Regions from separate parts of the Bacillus sp. C-3-6 genome, predicted to be linked through region 4. Evidence: riboswitches for the same ligand, from Rfam matches in the RefSeq annotation. Region 4 holds a riboswitch; each other region holds the start of a gene.
The links. A riboswitch is a leader RNA that binds a small molecule or an ion and turns the genes downstream of it on or off. The one in region 4 is predicted to bind S-adenosylmethionine.

Region 1: another riboswitch for S-adenosylmethionine. It lies ahead of ACW0JX_RS04045 (sugar ABC transporter substrate-binding protein); the one in region 4 lies ahead of mtnK (S-methyl-5-thioribose kinase).
Region 2: another riboswitch for S-adenosylmethionine. It lies ahead of ACW0JX_RS12875 (ECF-type riboflavin transporter substrate-binding protein); the one in region 4 lies ahead of mtnK (S-methyl-5-thioribose kinase).
Region 3: another riboswitch for S-adenosylmethionine. It lies ahead of ACW0JX_RS02060 (cyclase family protein); the one in region 4 lies ahead of mtnK (S-methyl-5-thioribose kinase).

Annotation. Positions count from the first base shown of each region.
Region 1 is NZ_CM137247.1:792,941-796,129, forward strand. It holds gene ACW0JX_RS04040 (sugar ABC transporter ATP-binding protein) at 1-728, opposite strand, end outside; gene ACW0JX_RS04045 (sugar ABC transporter substrate-binding protein) at 725-1,837, opposite strand; SAM riboswitch class I at 1,926-2,031, opposite strand; gene ACW0JX_RS04050 (NCS2 family permease) at 2,120-3,189, opposite strand, start outside.
Region 2 is NZ_CM137247.1:2,515,437-2,518,625, forward strand. It holds gene ACW0JX_RS12865 (macrolide family glycosyltransferase) at 1-187, shown strand, start outside; gene ACW0JX_RS12870 (aspartate/glutamate racemase family protein) at 278-958, opposite strand; SAM riboswitch class I at 1,112-1,227, shown strand; gene ACW0JX_RS12875 (ECF-type riboflavin transporter substrate-binding protein) at 1,367-1,915, shown strand; gene ACW0JX_RS12880 (ABC transporter ATP-binding protein) at 1,926-3,189, shown strand, end outside.
Region 3 is NZ_CM137247.1:385,296-388,484, forward strand. It holds gene ACW0JX_RS02050 (ATP-binding protein) at 1-652, shown strand, start outside; gene ACW0JX_RS02055 (hypothetical protein) at 882-1,262, shown strand; gene ACW0JX_RS02060 (cyclase family protein) at 1,291-1,923, opposite strand; SAM riboswitch class I at 2,009-2,121, opposite strand; gene ACW0JX_RS02065 (PRK06851 family protein) at 2,271-3,189, shown strand, end outside.
Region 4 is NZ_CM137247.1:3,847,401-3,850,589, reverse strand. It holds gene ACW0JX_RS19610 (pyridoxal phosphate-dependent aminotransferase) at 1-432, opposite strand, end outside; gene ACW0JX_RS19605 (carbon-nitrogen family hydrolase) at 447-1,310, shown strand; SAM riboswitch class I at 1,382-1,523, shown strand; gene mtnK (S-methyl-5-thioribose kinase) at 1,614-2,795, shown strand; gene mtnA (S-methyl-5-thioribose-1-phosphate isomerase) at 2,792-3,189, shown strand, end outside.

The sequences.
Region 1 (3,189 bases), 2.2 Mb from region 4:
TGTTTTCCAGTCATTGCTTCCACAATTTGTTGATCTGTAATCGTTGTAATGGTTTCAGAAAGGGCAACTTGACCATTATGTAATACAGTTACATCATCCGCGAAATTTCGAATCTCTGATAAACGATGAGAAACTAAAAGGATGCCAATTCCTTTTGATGTTAAATCTTTTAATAGTTTCCCAAAGGTTTCAACTTCTTTTGGTCCAAGAGAAGAAGTAGGTTCATCTAATAAAAGGTAATTTGTATTGTTAGATAAAGTTCTTGCGATAAGAAGTAATTGTTTTTCATGTAATGAACAGTTTGAAACATCTTCCGAAACATTTAAATTTACCTGTACAGTTTGCAAATGTTGTTTAGCAAGTGCGACTAATTTGGACTTTGAAAATAGTACTTTATTTTGCATTGCTAAATGATCGATTAGTACATTTTCTAATACAGATAATCCGGGAATAAGCCCGTGATCTACTTCTTGTGTTACGAAAGAAATGCCATGCTTTTTTGCATCGCGCGGTGAAGTAAAGGAAACAGACTGAGTATCAATTTTTATATCGCCAACAACTGGTTGAATTTCACCAGTTGCTATTTTTAGTAAAGTACTTTTTCCCGCACCGTTCATGCCTAGTAAAGCGTGTACTTTTCCTTTTTGAATATGAATAGAAACATCTTCTAGAACAGGTGTAGTGACATGATAAGAATGTGTAATGTTTTGAAGAGAGAACGTCATCATTTTTTCTCCTTCTCTAATTTTTTCATCCAAGGGGAATATGCATCTTTTGAGTCTCCCCAACCGTTTATATATTTTGATAACTGATCCATTGTTATATTTTCTTTTGGTAAACTATTTTTCTTTACTAAATAAGGTTCTAGTGAATAAATATCTGGCGTTTGTTCACCAGCGATTTTTTTGTATAAAAATCGTACTTGAACCTTACCTACTTCAGCTGGATCAGTTGCAGCTGTAGCAGTCCAAGGTGAGTTTTCTTTTTGCATGAGCTGTAAATCTTCATTGCTTAAGTCAATGCCATATACTTTTATATCTGTACGACCAGCTTGTTCAAGTGCTTTAACAGCCCCTTTAGCAAACTCATCCCACGAAGCGAAAATAGCTTGTAAATCGCCTTTTTTCGGATATTTCTTTAGTAAAGCTTCTACTTGTGTTTGTGTATCGAGCGGTGTGTTATTACTAGCAGTACCGAATCTTGCAACTTCTTTTATATTTGGATACCGTTTATAAAAAGCATCAATGATAACATTGCGACGTTCCATTGGAGCAAATCCGCCGACCCATACAACTGCGATATTTCCTTGTCCATTCAAATCTTCCGCTAACGTTTTTAATGATTTCCATGCAAGACTATAGTCATCTTGATCAATAATTGTCACACCTGGCAAGCGTAGATCGTTATCGAACGCAACTACGGGAATGTTCGCCTGTAACGCTTTTTCTACTCCAGGTTTTAGTGCTTCAGAACGGCCATGATCAATTAAAATACCATCCACTTTTGAATTAATAGCAGTATCTAAATTTGCAGCCATTTTTGCTAAATCGTTATCAGAATTGTAGACTTGTACACTGCCGCCAAATAGCTCAACTTGTTTTTTGACACCCTCAATATATTGAGAGGAAAAAGTTCCGATGGACATTTGCATAATTAATGCGATTTTTAATGGCTTCTTCATTTGGCTTGGAATTTCTGTTTGTAATTGATTTTCTACCGTTGTAGTCGCCTTTCTCACAGTTTGTTGCTTTTGTGAAGAGATAGCATCTTGTTCATTTGTACAAGCCGCTAATGTAAATAAGAGAAAAATAAGTACGATGGAACATAATTTTTTCATAAAAAAATCCCTCCTAAACTAAAAAGAGAGAGGAGGGAGTGAAAATAAAAAACGCCTTTTCATATAGAAAAGACGCCTTATCATATTACTCTTATCTTTCAACACAATGTGTTGTAAGAATTAGCACCGTGCCCATAAATGGGTCGGTTGCCGGGCTTCGTAGGGCTCATCCCTCCACCTGCTCTTGATAAGACATCGAATATTTAACTATTTTGAATTATTCCACAAACGAATGGTATTGTCAAACAGTATTTATAAAAAAATCCCTCAGGAAGAGGGATTTTAATGTGGTAAGAATATCAATTGATAAGCAAACAAAATTCCAAATACATACACAAGTGGGTGAACAGCACGGAATTTACCTTTTGCCACTTTCATAAGTGGATATGAAATAAATCCAAGTGCGATACCTGTTGCGATACTTGATGTAAGTGGCATGCTTAAGATTACTAAAAATGCTGGGAATGCTTCATCAAATGCATCCCAATCGATGTGGCGAACTGAACCCATCATAAGACTACCAACGATAATTAATGATGGTGCAGTAATAGCTGATACACCAGAAACAGCACTTACTAATGGGCCGAAGAATGCTGCTAGTGCGAATAGAACAGCTACTGTAACAGTTGTTAAACCAGTACGACCACCAGCTGCAACACCAGCAGATGATTCAATGTAAGCTGTTGATGGTGTTGTTCCGAACATAGAACCGATTGTTGCTGAAAATGAGTCAGATAGAAGAGCTCGTCCAGCTTTTGGAAGCTTTCCGTCTTTCATAAATCCACCTTGTTGAGCTACCCCAAGTAATGTACCTGTTGTATCGAATAGTGTAACAAGGAAGAATGAGAATACAACGCCATATAATCCGTAGTTAATTACGTCAGATACAGCAGTAATTGGATTTGAAACGATAATTCCTTCTGGTAATCCAGGCATTGATGTAACACCGTTTGAGAATGTTAACTGTCCTGTGAAGAAAGCGATAATACCAGTTAATAGCATACCAATAAATAGTGCGCCATTTACATTTAAAGACATAAGAACAATAGTAATTCCAAGCCCAGCCAATGCTAGTAGAACTGGAGCAGAGTGAAGATCACCAAGTCCAACTAAGTTTGCATCATTTTTTGTAACGATACCTGTTAAACGTAAACCGATAAAGGCGATGAAAAGACCGATACCAGCAGTAATTGCATGTTTTAAGTTTTCAGGAATTGCTTCCATTAATTTTGTACGGAAAGATGTGAATGATAACAAAATTAAAATCATACCTGCTACGAATACAGCAGAGAATGCAATTGCGAAAGTCATGCCTTCATGAGCTTTTACAACAGAGTAAGAGAAGTAAGCAT
Region 2 (3,189 bases), 1.3 Mb from region 4:
AGCGGCACATAGACTATTGAAAGAACATGTTAATGTACACACTTTAAAAGAGGCCGTAACAGATGTTCTTTCAAATGAAAAGTATAAACATGGTATAAGAAAACTTAATGATAGCTTTTTAGAATGTGGTGGTTCAAAAGAAGCAATTGCAGTTATTGAATCTCTTTTAAATAAAGTAAAAATTTAATTGGTGGGGCTTTACTGCCTGCAAATAGCAGGATAAATAGTCATAACTTTATACAAGCATAGAGGTTCTCACCTTTATGCTTGTATATTCTTATCCAGCAAATTGCACAGCAGTATTTGCATGTAAAAAAGCAGTATCAAAAACGGGAACAGTGAGATCATTTTGGGAGATGAGTAAAGGTATTTCAGTGCAGCCTAATAATATACCTTCAGCACCATTTTGAATTAATGATTTTGTAATTTGTAATAACTCTTCTTTAGATGTTTCTGAAATGATCCCTCTACTTAATTCATCTAATATGACATGGTGGATAAAAGTTCTTTCCTCGTCATTGGGGATAATTGTCTCAATGTTATATTTCGCTAATCGTGATTTATAGAAATCTTGCTCCATCGTTTGTTTTGTTCCTAATAGTCCGATACGTTTTATATTCTGTTCTACCATTTTTTTAGCACTTACATCACCAATGTGAAGAAGCGGGATAGATATTGCTTGTTCTACCTCCTCAGCAAATAGATGTACAGTATTTGAACACATTAATAAACATTCAGCCCCAGATTTTTCAACTTTCTTTGCAACTGTAACTAGTTCATTTTTCACTTCTTCATATTGATGGTTTTGTAATAAAGTAGTTACTTCACCAAAGTCCATACTATATAAAATTAGCTTCGCATTTTGATCGTATTGAGAGAGTGTAAGCGTATTAATATGTTTATAGTATAATGATGTAGATTCCCAACTTAATCCTCCAATCAAACCAATCACTTTCATAATGCATTCCTCCCGAAACGATTTTGAATTCATTATTTCACAATTCCGATAAGAATACAATGATTTAAATGCGCCATTTAACAAAAAATAAAAATAGTAAGAAAAGTGTTGAAATTTACATTCTTTAGTGCCATAATACGAATTACAAATTAATACTTATCCAGAGAGGTGGAGGGAACGGCCCTAAGAAACCTCAGCAACCCCTATGTAATTTTATAGGAAGGTGCTAATTCCGCAGAGGACACGTTGTGTTTTTTGAAAGATAAGAGGATTCTTGAACGTGAAAGAAAATGACCTCTTATATAAGAGGTCATTTTTTGTTGTATAGAAAGGGAGTGTAGATGCATAATTCATTTTTAAATTAAATATAGAGTAATAAAAGTTGACTAATATGAGAGGGGAATTGTAATGAACAAATTATCAACAAAGTTAGTAGTAGCAATCGGTATTGGAGCAGCATTATACGGGATATTAGGACTTTGGGGATTTTCTATTGCACCGAATACATTTATTAAACCAGCATTAGCTATATTAACTGTTTTTGGAGCATTATTTGGTCCATTGGCAGGACTCTTAATCGGACTTATCGGTCATACCGTAACAGATACGATTGCTGGATGGGGGATTTGGTGGGGCTGGGTTATTAGTTCAGGGATTATTGGTTTTTCGATGGGTCTTATTCAAAAAAGAGTTGGTTTTAGTGTAAAAAACGGGTCGTTTAACAAGGGGCATATTTCTTATTTAGCAATTACTGGGTTAGTTGGTATTGTCATTGCTATTATATTTGCTGGGGCATTCGATATTATTGTGATGGGAGAACCATTTGACAAAATTGTTATACAAGTATTAGGAGCAACAATTTCCGATGTTATCGTTTTCTTAGTAGTTGGATTGCCACTTACAATTGGCTTGGCAAAATCTAATAAGAAACATACACATTTAAAAATTGAAGAGTAGGGATGTTAACATGAAACCAATTATTTCGTTTGAACAATTTACCTTTCAATATGGGCATGCTGCGCAGCCTACTTTAAGTGATATTACCTTTCATATATACCCTGGGGAAAAAGTACTAATTGCTGGACGAAGTGGTTCAGGAAAGTCGACATTAGCTCATTGTATAAATGGGCTAATCCCATTTTCTTACGAAGGGACTAGTACAGGTAACGTTTTAATTGCCGGTAAAGACCCGAGGGAAGGAAGTATTTTTGAACAAAGTAAGCAGGTAGGAACAATTTTGCAAGATCAAGATGCTCAATTTATTGGTCTGACAGTAGAAGAAGATGTAGCTTTTTATTTAGAAAATGAATGTGTAAAGCAAGATGATATGAAAAAGATTGTTTCGGACTCATTAAGAAAGGTGAAGATGCATACGTTTCATAAACAAAGTCCACATGAATTATCAGGAGGTCAAAAGCAAACAGTTTCTCTAGCTGGTTTATTAACAACAAATGCGGATATATTATTGTTCGATGAACCGTTAGCGAACTTAGATCCACTAAGCGCCGTACATACGATAGAACTTATGAAAGATATACATGAGCAATATAATAAAACGATTGTTATTATCGAACATAGGATAGAAGAAATTTTAAAGCTGGATTTAGACAAAGTTATATTAATTGATGAAGGTAAAGTCATTGCAATAGGAACACCAAAAGAAATCTTAGCGTCAAATATATTGCCACGTATTGGCTTAAGAGAGCCTATTTACATCGAAGCATTAAAGAGATTACATTTTGATCGTAATAATGACGTAATATATCCAATGGAAAACCTTCAAAAAGAAAAGATAGGCAACGTTCTAAAAGAGTGGATGGAGAAACAAGTCATATTAAAAGGTAATACTAAAAACAAGGAATTACTTAAAGTGGAGAATTTATCATTTTCATACCCTAATAAACAAAAAGTATTAGAAAATGTAAACCTTTCAATATATGAAGGAGAAATTGTGGCACTGTTGGGACATAATGGAGCAGGGAAATCCACATTAGCTCATAGTCTTATAGGCATAAACAAAATAAAAAATGGGAAAATCTTGTTAGAAGGTGAAAATATTAGTTCTTGGTCTATTCGTAAACGTGGGAAAATCATATCTTACGTGATGCAAAATCCAAATCATATGATTACACAGCCTACTGTTTTTCAAGAAGTTTCATTTACATTAACATTACATAATTTTTCTAAGGAAGAAATTAAGAATAGAGTAGAAGGAACTTTAAAAATTTGTG
Region 3 (3,189 bases), 1.8 Mb from region 4:
GGAAAATTTAGCTGTGATTGGGACTATGTCTACAACAATTGCCCATGAAATTCGAAATCCGCTAACAGCGTTAAAAGGGTTTACGCAAATGCAAAAAGAAAGAAATCCAACTGATACGATGAGCTACGACATTATGCTACAAGAAATTGAAAGGGTTAATGGATTTGTTAGTGAATTGATGTTGTTAGGAAAACCAAAGCCAACAAATTATGAAAGGTGTAATATACGAGACATCCTTCTATATGTTGTGCATCTAATGGAAAGTTATGCAACGCAATATAGAGTTAAATGTCATTTACAAGTAGATGGGAATTTACCGGCTATAAACGGTGATGACAAGCAATTAAAACAAGTGTTATTAAATATCATTAAAAATGGAATAGAATCAATGCCAGAGGGTGGAGAAATTCATATTCGTGCATATCAAAAAACGCAAGGACATTTGTGTATTTCTGTTGAAGACCAAGGATTTGGTATAGAGAATGAGAAGTTAGAAAAAATCGGCAAGGCGTTTTACACAACAAAGGAGACTGGTACAGGACTTGGGTTAATGATTACATATAAAATTATTAAGGAACATCAAGGGAGTATCACGATCCAAAGTAGTCTAGGAGTAGGAACGAAAGTAGAAATTTTTCTGCCGACCGTTTAATGTATTGGGAGAAAAGATTTTTCAGAAAAGTGTTCTTGTTGTGTAAATATAAACATTTTATAAAATGTTTCAAGAAGGGTTTTTTTTATAAAATACTTCGTTTATAATGGAGGAAAATATCGACATGAGATTGATTGCTCATGTAGCGGTTCAGTGGTGTTATGAAAAGATAAGAAGGGGTGCACACGCATCCTTTTTTCTATGCAGATATTATGAAAGAGGTGGTATGATGGAATTAACATTAAATTCGACTGTATGTTTACACACGATTCAATTTCGAAAAGAGCAAAAGAATTATATTGTAAAAGATACAATTACAGGAGAAAAATATGAAATGCCGCCACTTTGGATTGATGCATTGGCAATGATGCGTGACGGTTTTTTATTGGGGGAAATTGAGGAGAAATTAAAAGAAGAGTATCCATCCGAAGAAGTGAATATGTTAGCATTCACGAGGCAACTGTTAGAACTAGAACTTGTTGAAATGGTAGATGGAGAAGAGATAGCTTGCACAAAGAAGAAAGAGATAGATTGTTTAGCTTGGGTGCGTCCCCGTGTGGAACAATTCTTTCTTAATTTAAATAGAAAATATAGAAGCAAAGACCAATAGTGGCCTTTGCTTTTTTTATAGGCTGTGTTTAAAAAATAACAGCAAATGCTCTTGCGAAAGCACCGTCACTATTTTTAATTTTTAAAGGTGCTGCTGAGAAAAAGAAACGTTTTGTTTCGATAGCATCTAGATTTGTTAAGTTTTCAATTAAGTAAATATTATTCCCTAGTAATATGTGATGAATCGGTGATGTTTCTGTTGTGACTTCATCAGGAGAAATGAAATCTAAACCGATAGATTTTACTTTTAATCGCACTAGTTCTTTAGCTAATTCTTCAGAAAGATAAAATGCTTCTTTCTCATAAGCTTCTGTATTCCATTTGGTGGATAGATTAGAATGAAAAATAACAATATCACCTTCTTTTATATCAGCATTATGCAATACTGCCTTAGGTAATTTGCGTTCTTGAATATGTGTTACATCTATAAGAACAGCTTCGCCTACAAATTGATCCAGCGGTAATCGATCGATGGTCGTTGCGCCTGAAATAAAATGCGCAGGGGCATCACAATGCGTGCCAACATGAACGACAGAATGAAAATCTGTAACTTGATAGCCTGATTCTTCAACACTTGTAACAGCTTCTAGTTGTATTTTAGGTGTTCCAGGAAATTGAGACATATTATTTTCAAATGTTTGCGATAGATCAATTACTTTCATTTTACATACCTCCAATATATGTTTTTCAAATAATAAAAAGCTCATCCTTCAGTATCAAGAAAGATGAGCTTTACATGCTAGTTGAGTTTTATCTTCCAAAATGCAATGCATTTTGCAGGAATTAGCACCTATTCAGTTTGTATAAACTGAGGTTGCTGGGCTTCAAAGGGCCGGTCCCTCTGCCTCTCTTGATAAAGAAGTATTCAGTTTTTAAAATCGGAATTTTCCGATAGTTAAATTGTAATTCATTTCCTTTTTTCGTGCAATACAAAATAGGTATTCACCCAAATAAAGCTGCTCGCATATTGTAGCTTATGTAAATAGAATGCTGCGAAGGAGTGAGTGCAGTGACAGGAAATATATTAAATTATTATGCTGGTGGTAATACAGCTAGGGGATTTCACAATTTATACGAAGAGAATTTAAAAGGATTAGACAGATTATTTATCTTAAAGGGTGGCCCAGGAACGGGAAAATCTTCTTTAATAAAGGCAATAGGTCGTGAATGGATTGAAAAAGGATATGATATTGAATTTTTGCATTGTTCTTCTGATAATAAATCGGTTGATGGTGTAATTATCCCAAAATTAAAAGCAGGAATTGTTGATGGGACATCGCCGCATGTTATTGAGCCAAAAATGCCAGGAGTTGTTGAAGAGTATATAAATTTAGGAATTGCTTGGGACTCAGATAAACTAAGAAAGCAGAAGTTAGAAATTGAAAGATTTGTTTCAGAAGCAAGCAAAGCTTTTCAGTCTGCTTACGCACGTTTTAAAGAGGCATTGGTTATACATGATGAGTGGGAGAAGATATATATTGATAATATAGATTTTAATAAAGCAAATGAACTAACCAATCAGCTAATCCAGAAATTATTTGCAGATAAAAACGGGAGACAATCGCTTGTAAAACATCGTTTTTTAGGAGCTGCTACACCGAAAGGAGCAGTTGATTTTGTTCCTAATTTAACAGAAGGGTTACCACATCGTTATTTTATAAAAGGGCGCCCAGGCTCTGGAAAATCAACGATGCTCAAAAAGTTAGCTAAGGCAGCTGAAGAAAAAGGATTTGAAGTTGAAGTATATCATTGCGGATTTGACCCGCATAGTCTTGATATGGTTATCGTAAGAGAATTAGGCTTTGCAATTTTTGATAGCACCGCACCACATGAATATTTTCCAAGTCGCGAGGGTGATGAAATTATTGATATGTATGCCCTTATTGTTACGCCAGGGACGGATGAGAAATATGCGAAGGAAATTCGTG
Region 4 (3,189 bases):
TTCAAAGTGTGCCTTTGCTAAGGCAACCCCAGATAAATAATCTGGATAGCCTGGATCCGGAACGAGAATTGTATCACCAGGATTTGTAAAACAAATTGGTAATTCTACTAGTCCAGCCTTCCCACCAAACAAAATAGCAACTTCAGTTTTTGGGTTTAATTCGACGCCGTACTCACGTTTATAGAATGTAGTCACGGCTTCCTTTAAGCTTTCATGTCCGCGAAATGGCGGATATTTATGATGAATGGTCTTTTCGGCAGCATCTTGTAAAGCTTTTACGATATGCTGCGGTGTTGGTTGATCTGGATTACCTTGACCTAGATTAATAACATCGTGACCAGCTGCAACGACTTTGTTAACTTTTGCAACAAGTGAAGCGAAAAATTGTGTTGGCAATGATGTTACTATCTCAGAAGGTTGAAATAATTTCATACTTTCCACCTCTTTTGAAAGTTGTTACAATTCTAGTGACAAATGATATAATCTTTCCAGTATTTTGTAAAGAAAAAAATAAGAATGGGGCTGAAAAAATGAAAGTCGCATGTATTCAAATGGATATTGTTTTTGGAGATGTAGAAAAAAATATTGAGAATGCTAAAAATAAAATAAGCGAAGCTATGAAGGAAAGGCCAGATGTTATCGTCTTACCAGAACTATGGACAACAGGATATGATTTAACGAGACTTTCTGAAATTGCAGATAGGGATGGAGTGGAAACGAAAGAAAAGTTAATAGAATGGGCGAAGCAATATGATGTACATATTGTTGGTGGTTCTATAGCAAAGCAAACAGAGCAAGGCGTTACAAATACGATGTATGTTGTAAATAATGAAGGACAGCTAGTCAACGAATATAGTAAAGTACATTTATTTCAGCTTATGGATGAACATAAATATTTAATAGCCGGTAATGGTACGGGCGAATTTAAGCTGGATGATGTTGAATGCGCTGGAACAATTTGTTATGATATTCGTTTTCCAGAGTGGATGCGTGTCCATACTGCTAAAGGGGCAAAAGTATTATTTGTTGTAGCTGAATGGCCATTAGTTCGTTTAGCACATTGGCGTTTGCTATTGCAAGCAAGAGCAGTTGAAAATCAGTGTTATGTTGTTGCATGTAATAGAGCAGGAAAGGATCCAAATAATGTATTTGCGGGTCATTCTTTAATTGTGGACCCTTGGGGTGAAGTTGTAGTAGAGGCGAATGAAGAGGAATCAATTTTATTTGGAGAGCTTGAATTCGAGAAAATTAAAGAAGTACGTAAAGGAATTCCAGTTTTTGCGGATCGCCGTCCAGAATTATACAAATAAAATGTTGACAAGTGATTTTTATTCTTGGTATAGTCTTCAACATAAAGTTAAAAATTCAAAAAATTATACAACTCTTATCAAGAGCAGGTGGAGGGATTTGGCCCGATGAAGCCCAGCAACCGACCGTAATACCATTGTGAAATGGGGCGTTTATTACGCCAAAAGGCACGGTGCTAATTCCAGCAGAAAGTAAAACTTTCTGGCAGATAAGAGGGGAGAAGATAAACTTCAAACCTCTTTCTTAGTGGAAAGAGGTTTTTCTATGTTAGAAAAACCTCTGAATTTAAAAAGGGGGAGAAGACGATGGGATATTATTCATTAACAGAAATAACAGCTGTACAATATGCGAAAGATCATGGCTATTTTGAAGCGAAGGCAAATGTCGTTTGTCATGAAATTGGAGACGGAAACTTAAATTACGTGTTCAAATTAGATGATGGAGAGAAATCAATTATAATAAAACAAGCACTGCCTTATGCGAAAGTAGTTGGTGAAAGCTGGCCATTGTCTATAAAAAGAGCAACGATTGAAAGCAAGGCATTACAAATTTTTGCGCAGTATGTACCGGATTATGTTCCAGTAGTGTACAGTCATGATGAAGAGTTAGCGATAACGGTAATAGAAGACTTATCAAGACTAACAATTACAAGAAAAGGATTAATAGACGGAGAAGAATATCCGCTTTTATCCCAGCATATCGGCCGTTTTCTAGCACATGTTTTATTTTACACTTCAGATTTTGGTTTACAGTCAGAAGAGAAGAGGGTACTAGAAGGTACCTTTGTAAATCCGGACCTTTGTAAAATTACAGAGGAATTAGTGTTTACAGATCCGTTTGGACATTATGATACAAATGATTATGAGCCAGATTTACAGCTCGTGGTTGATGAACTTTGGAGTGATAAAACTTTAAAACTAAAAGTAGCACAATATAAATATAAGTTCTTAACAAGAAAAGAAACTCTTATTCATGGTGATTTACATACTGGTAGTATTTTTTCGTCACCTTCTGAAACGAAAGTGATTGATCCAGAATTTGCGACATATGGCCCATTTGGATTTGACATAGGTCAATTTATTGCAAATCTATTATTAAATGCTTTATCTAGAGAAGAAGAGAAAAGAAGTGTACTATTTTTCCATATAGAAAAGACGTGGAGTTATTTTGTAGAAACTTTTACAAAGTTATGGATTGGAGAAGGTGTAGAAGCATATACGAAAGAAAAACAATGGTTACCAATTATTTTGCAAAATATCTTTACTGATGCAGTTGGATTTGCCGGATGTGAACTGATTCGTAGAACAATTGGTTTAGCTCATGTAGCAGATTTAGATGAAATAGAAAATAAAGAAACAAGAATTCAAGCTAAGAAACAAGCGCTATCCTTAGGTAAAGAACTAATAAAATATGAATCTAAAAGTGCTGATATTCAACTGTTTCGAACATTATTTCAACAGACAGTTTCAGGGGGCGTAAAAGCGTGAGTACAATTGTTACTGTTCCGAGATCTGTAAGCTGGAAAGGTGATGCAATTGCGGTATTAAATCAAACGAAATTGCCGCATAGCACAGAATACAAAACATTGACGACTATTGAAGAGGTTTGGAAAAGCATCGTAATGTTAGAAGTACGAGGAGCGCCTGCAATTGGAATTGTAGCTGCATTTGGCTTGGCGCTTGCATCAAAAAAATATAGCACTGTACATATTGAAGAATTTCAAAAGAAGTTTAATAGAGATTGTAATTATTTAGGAACGTCACGCCCGACAGCAGTAAATTTATTTTGGGCAATTGATCGTATGAGAGAATCTATTCGAGAGATTACTACAATAAAAGAAGCACAAAAAACATTAGAAGAAGAAGCGCTTCGCATTCAGCA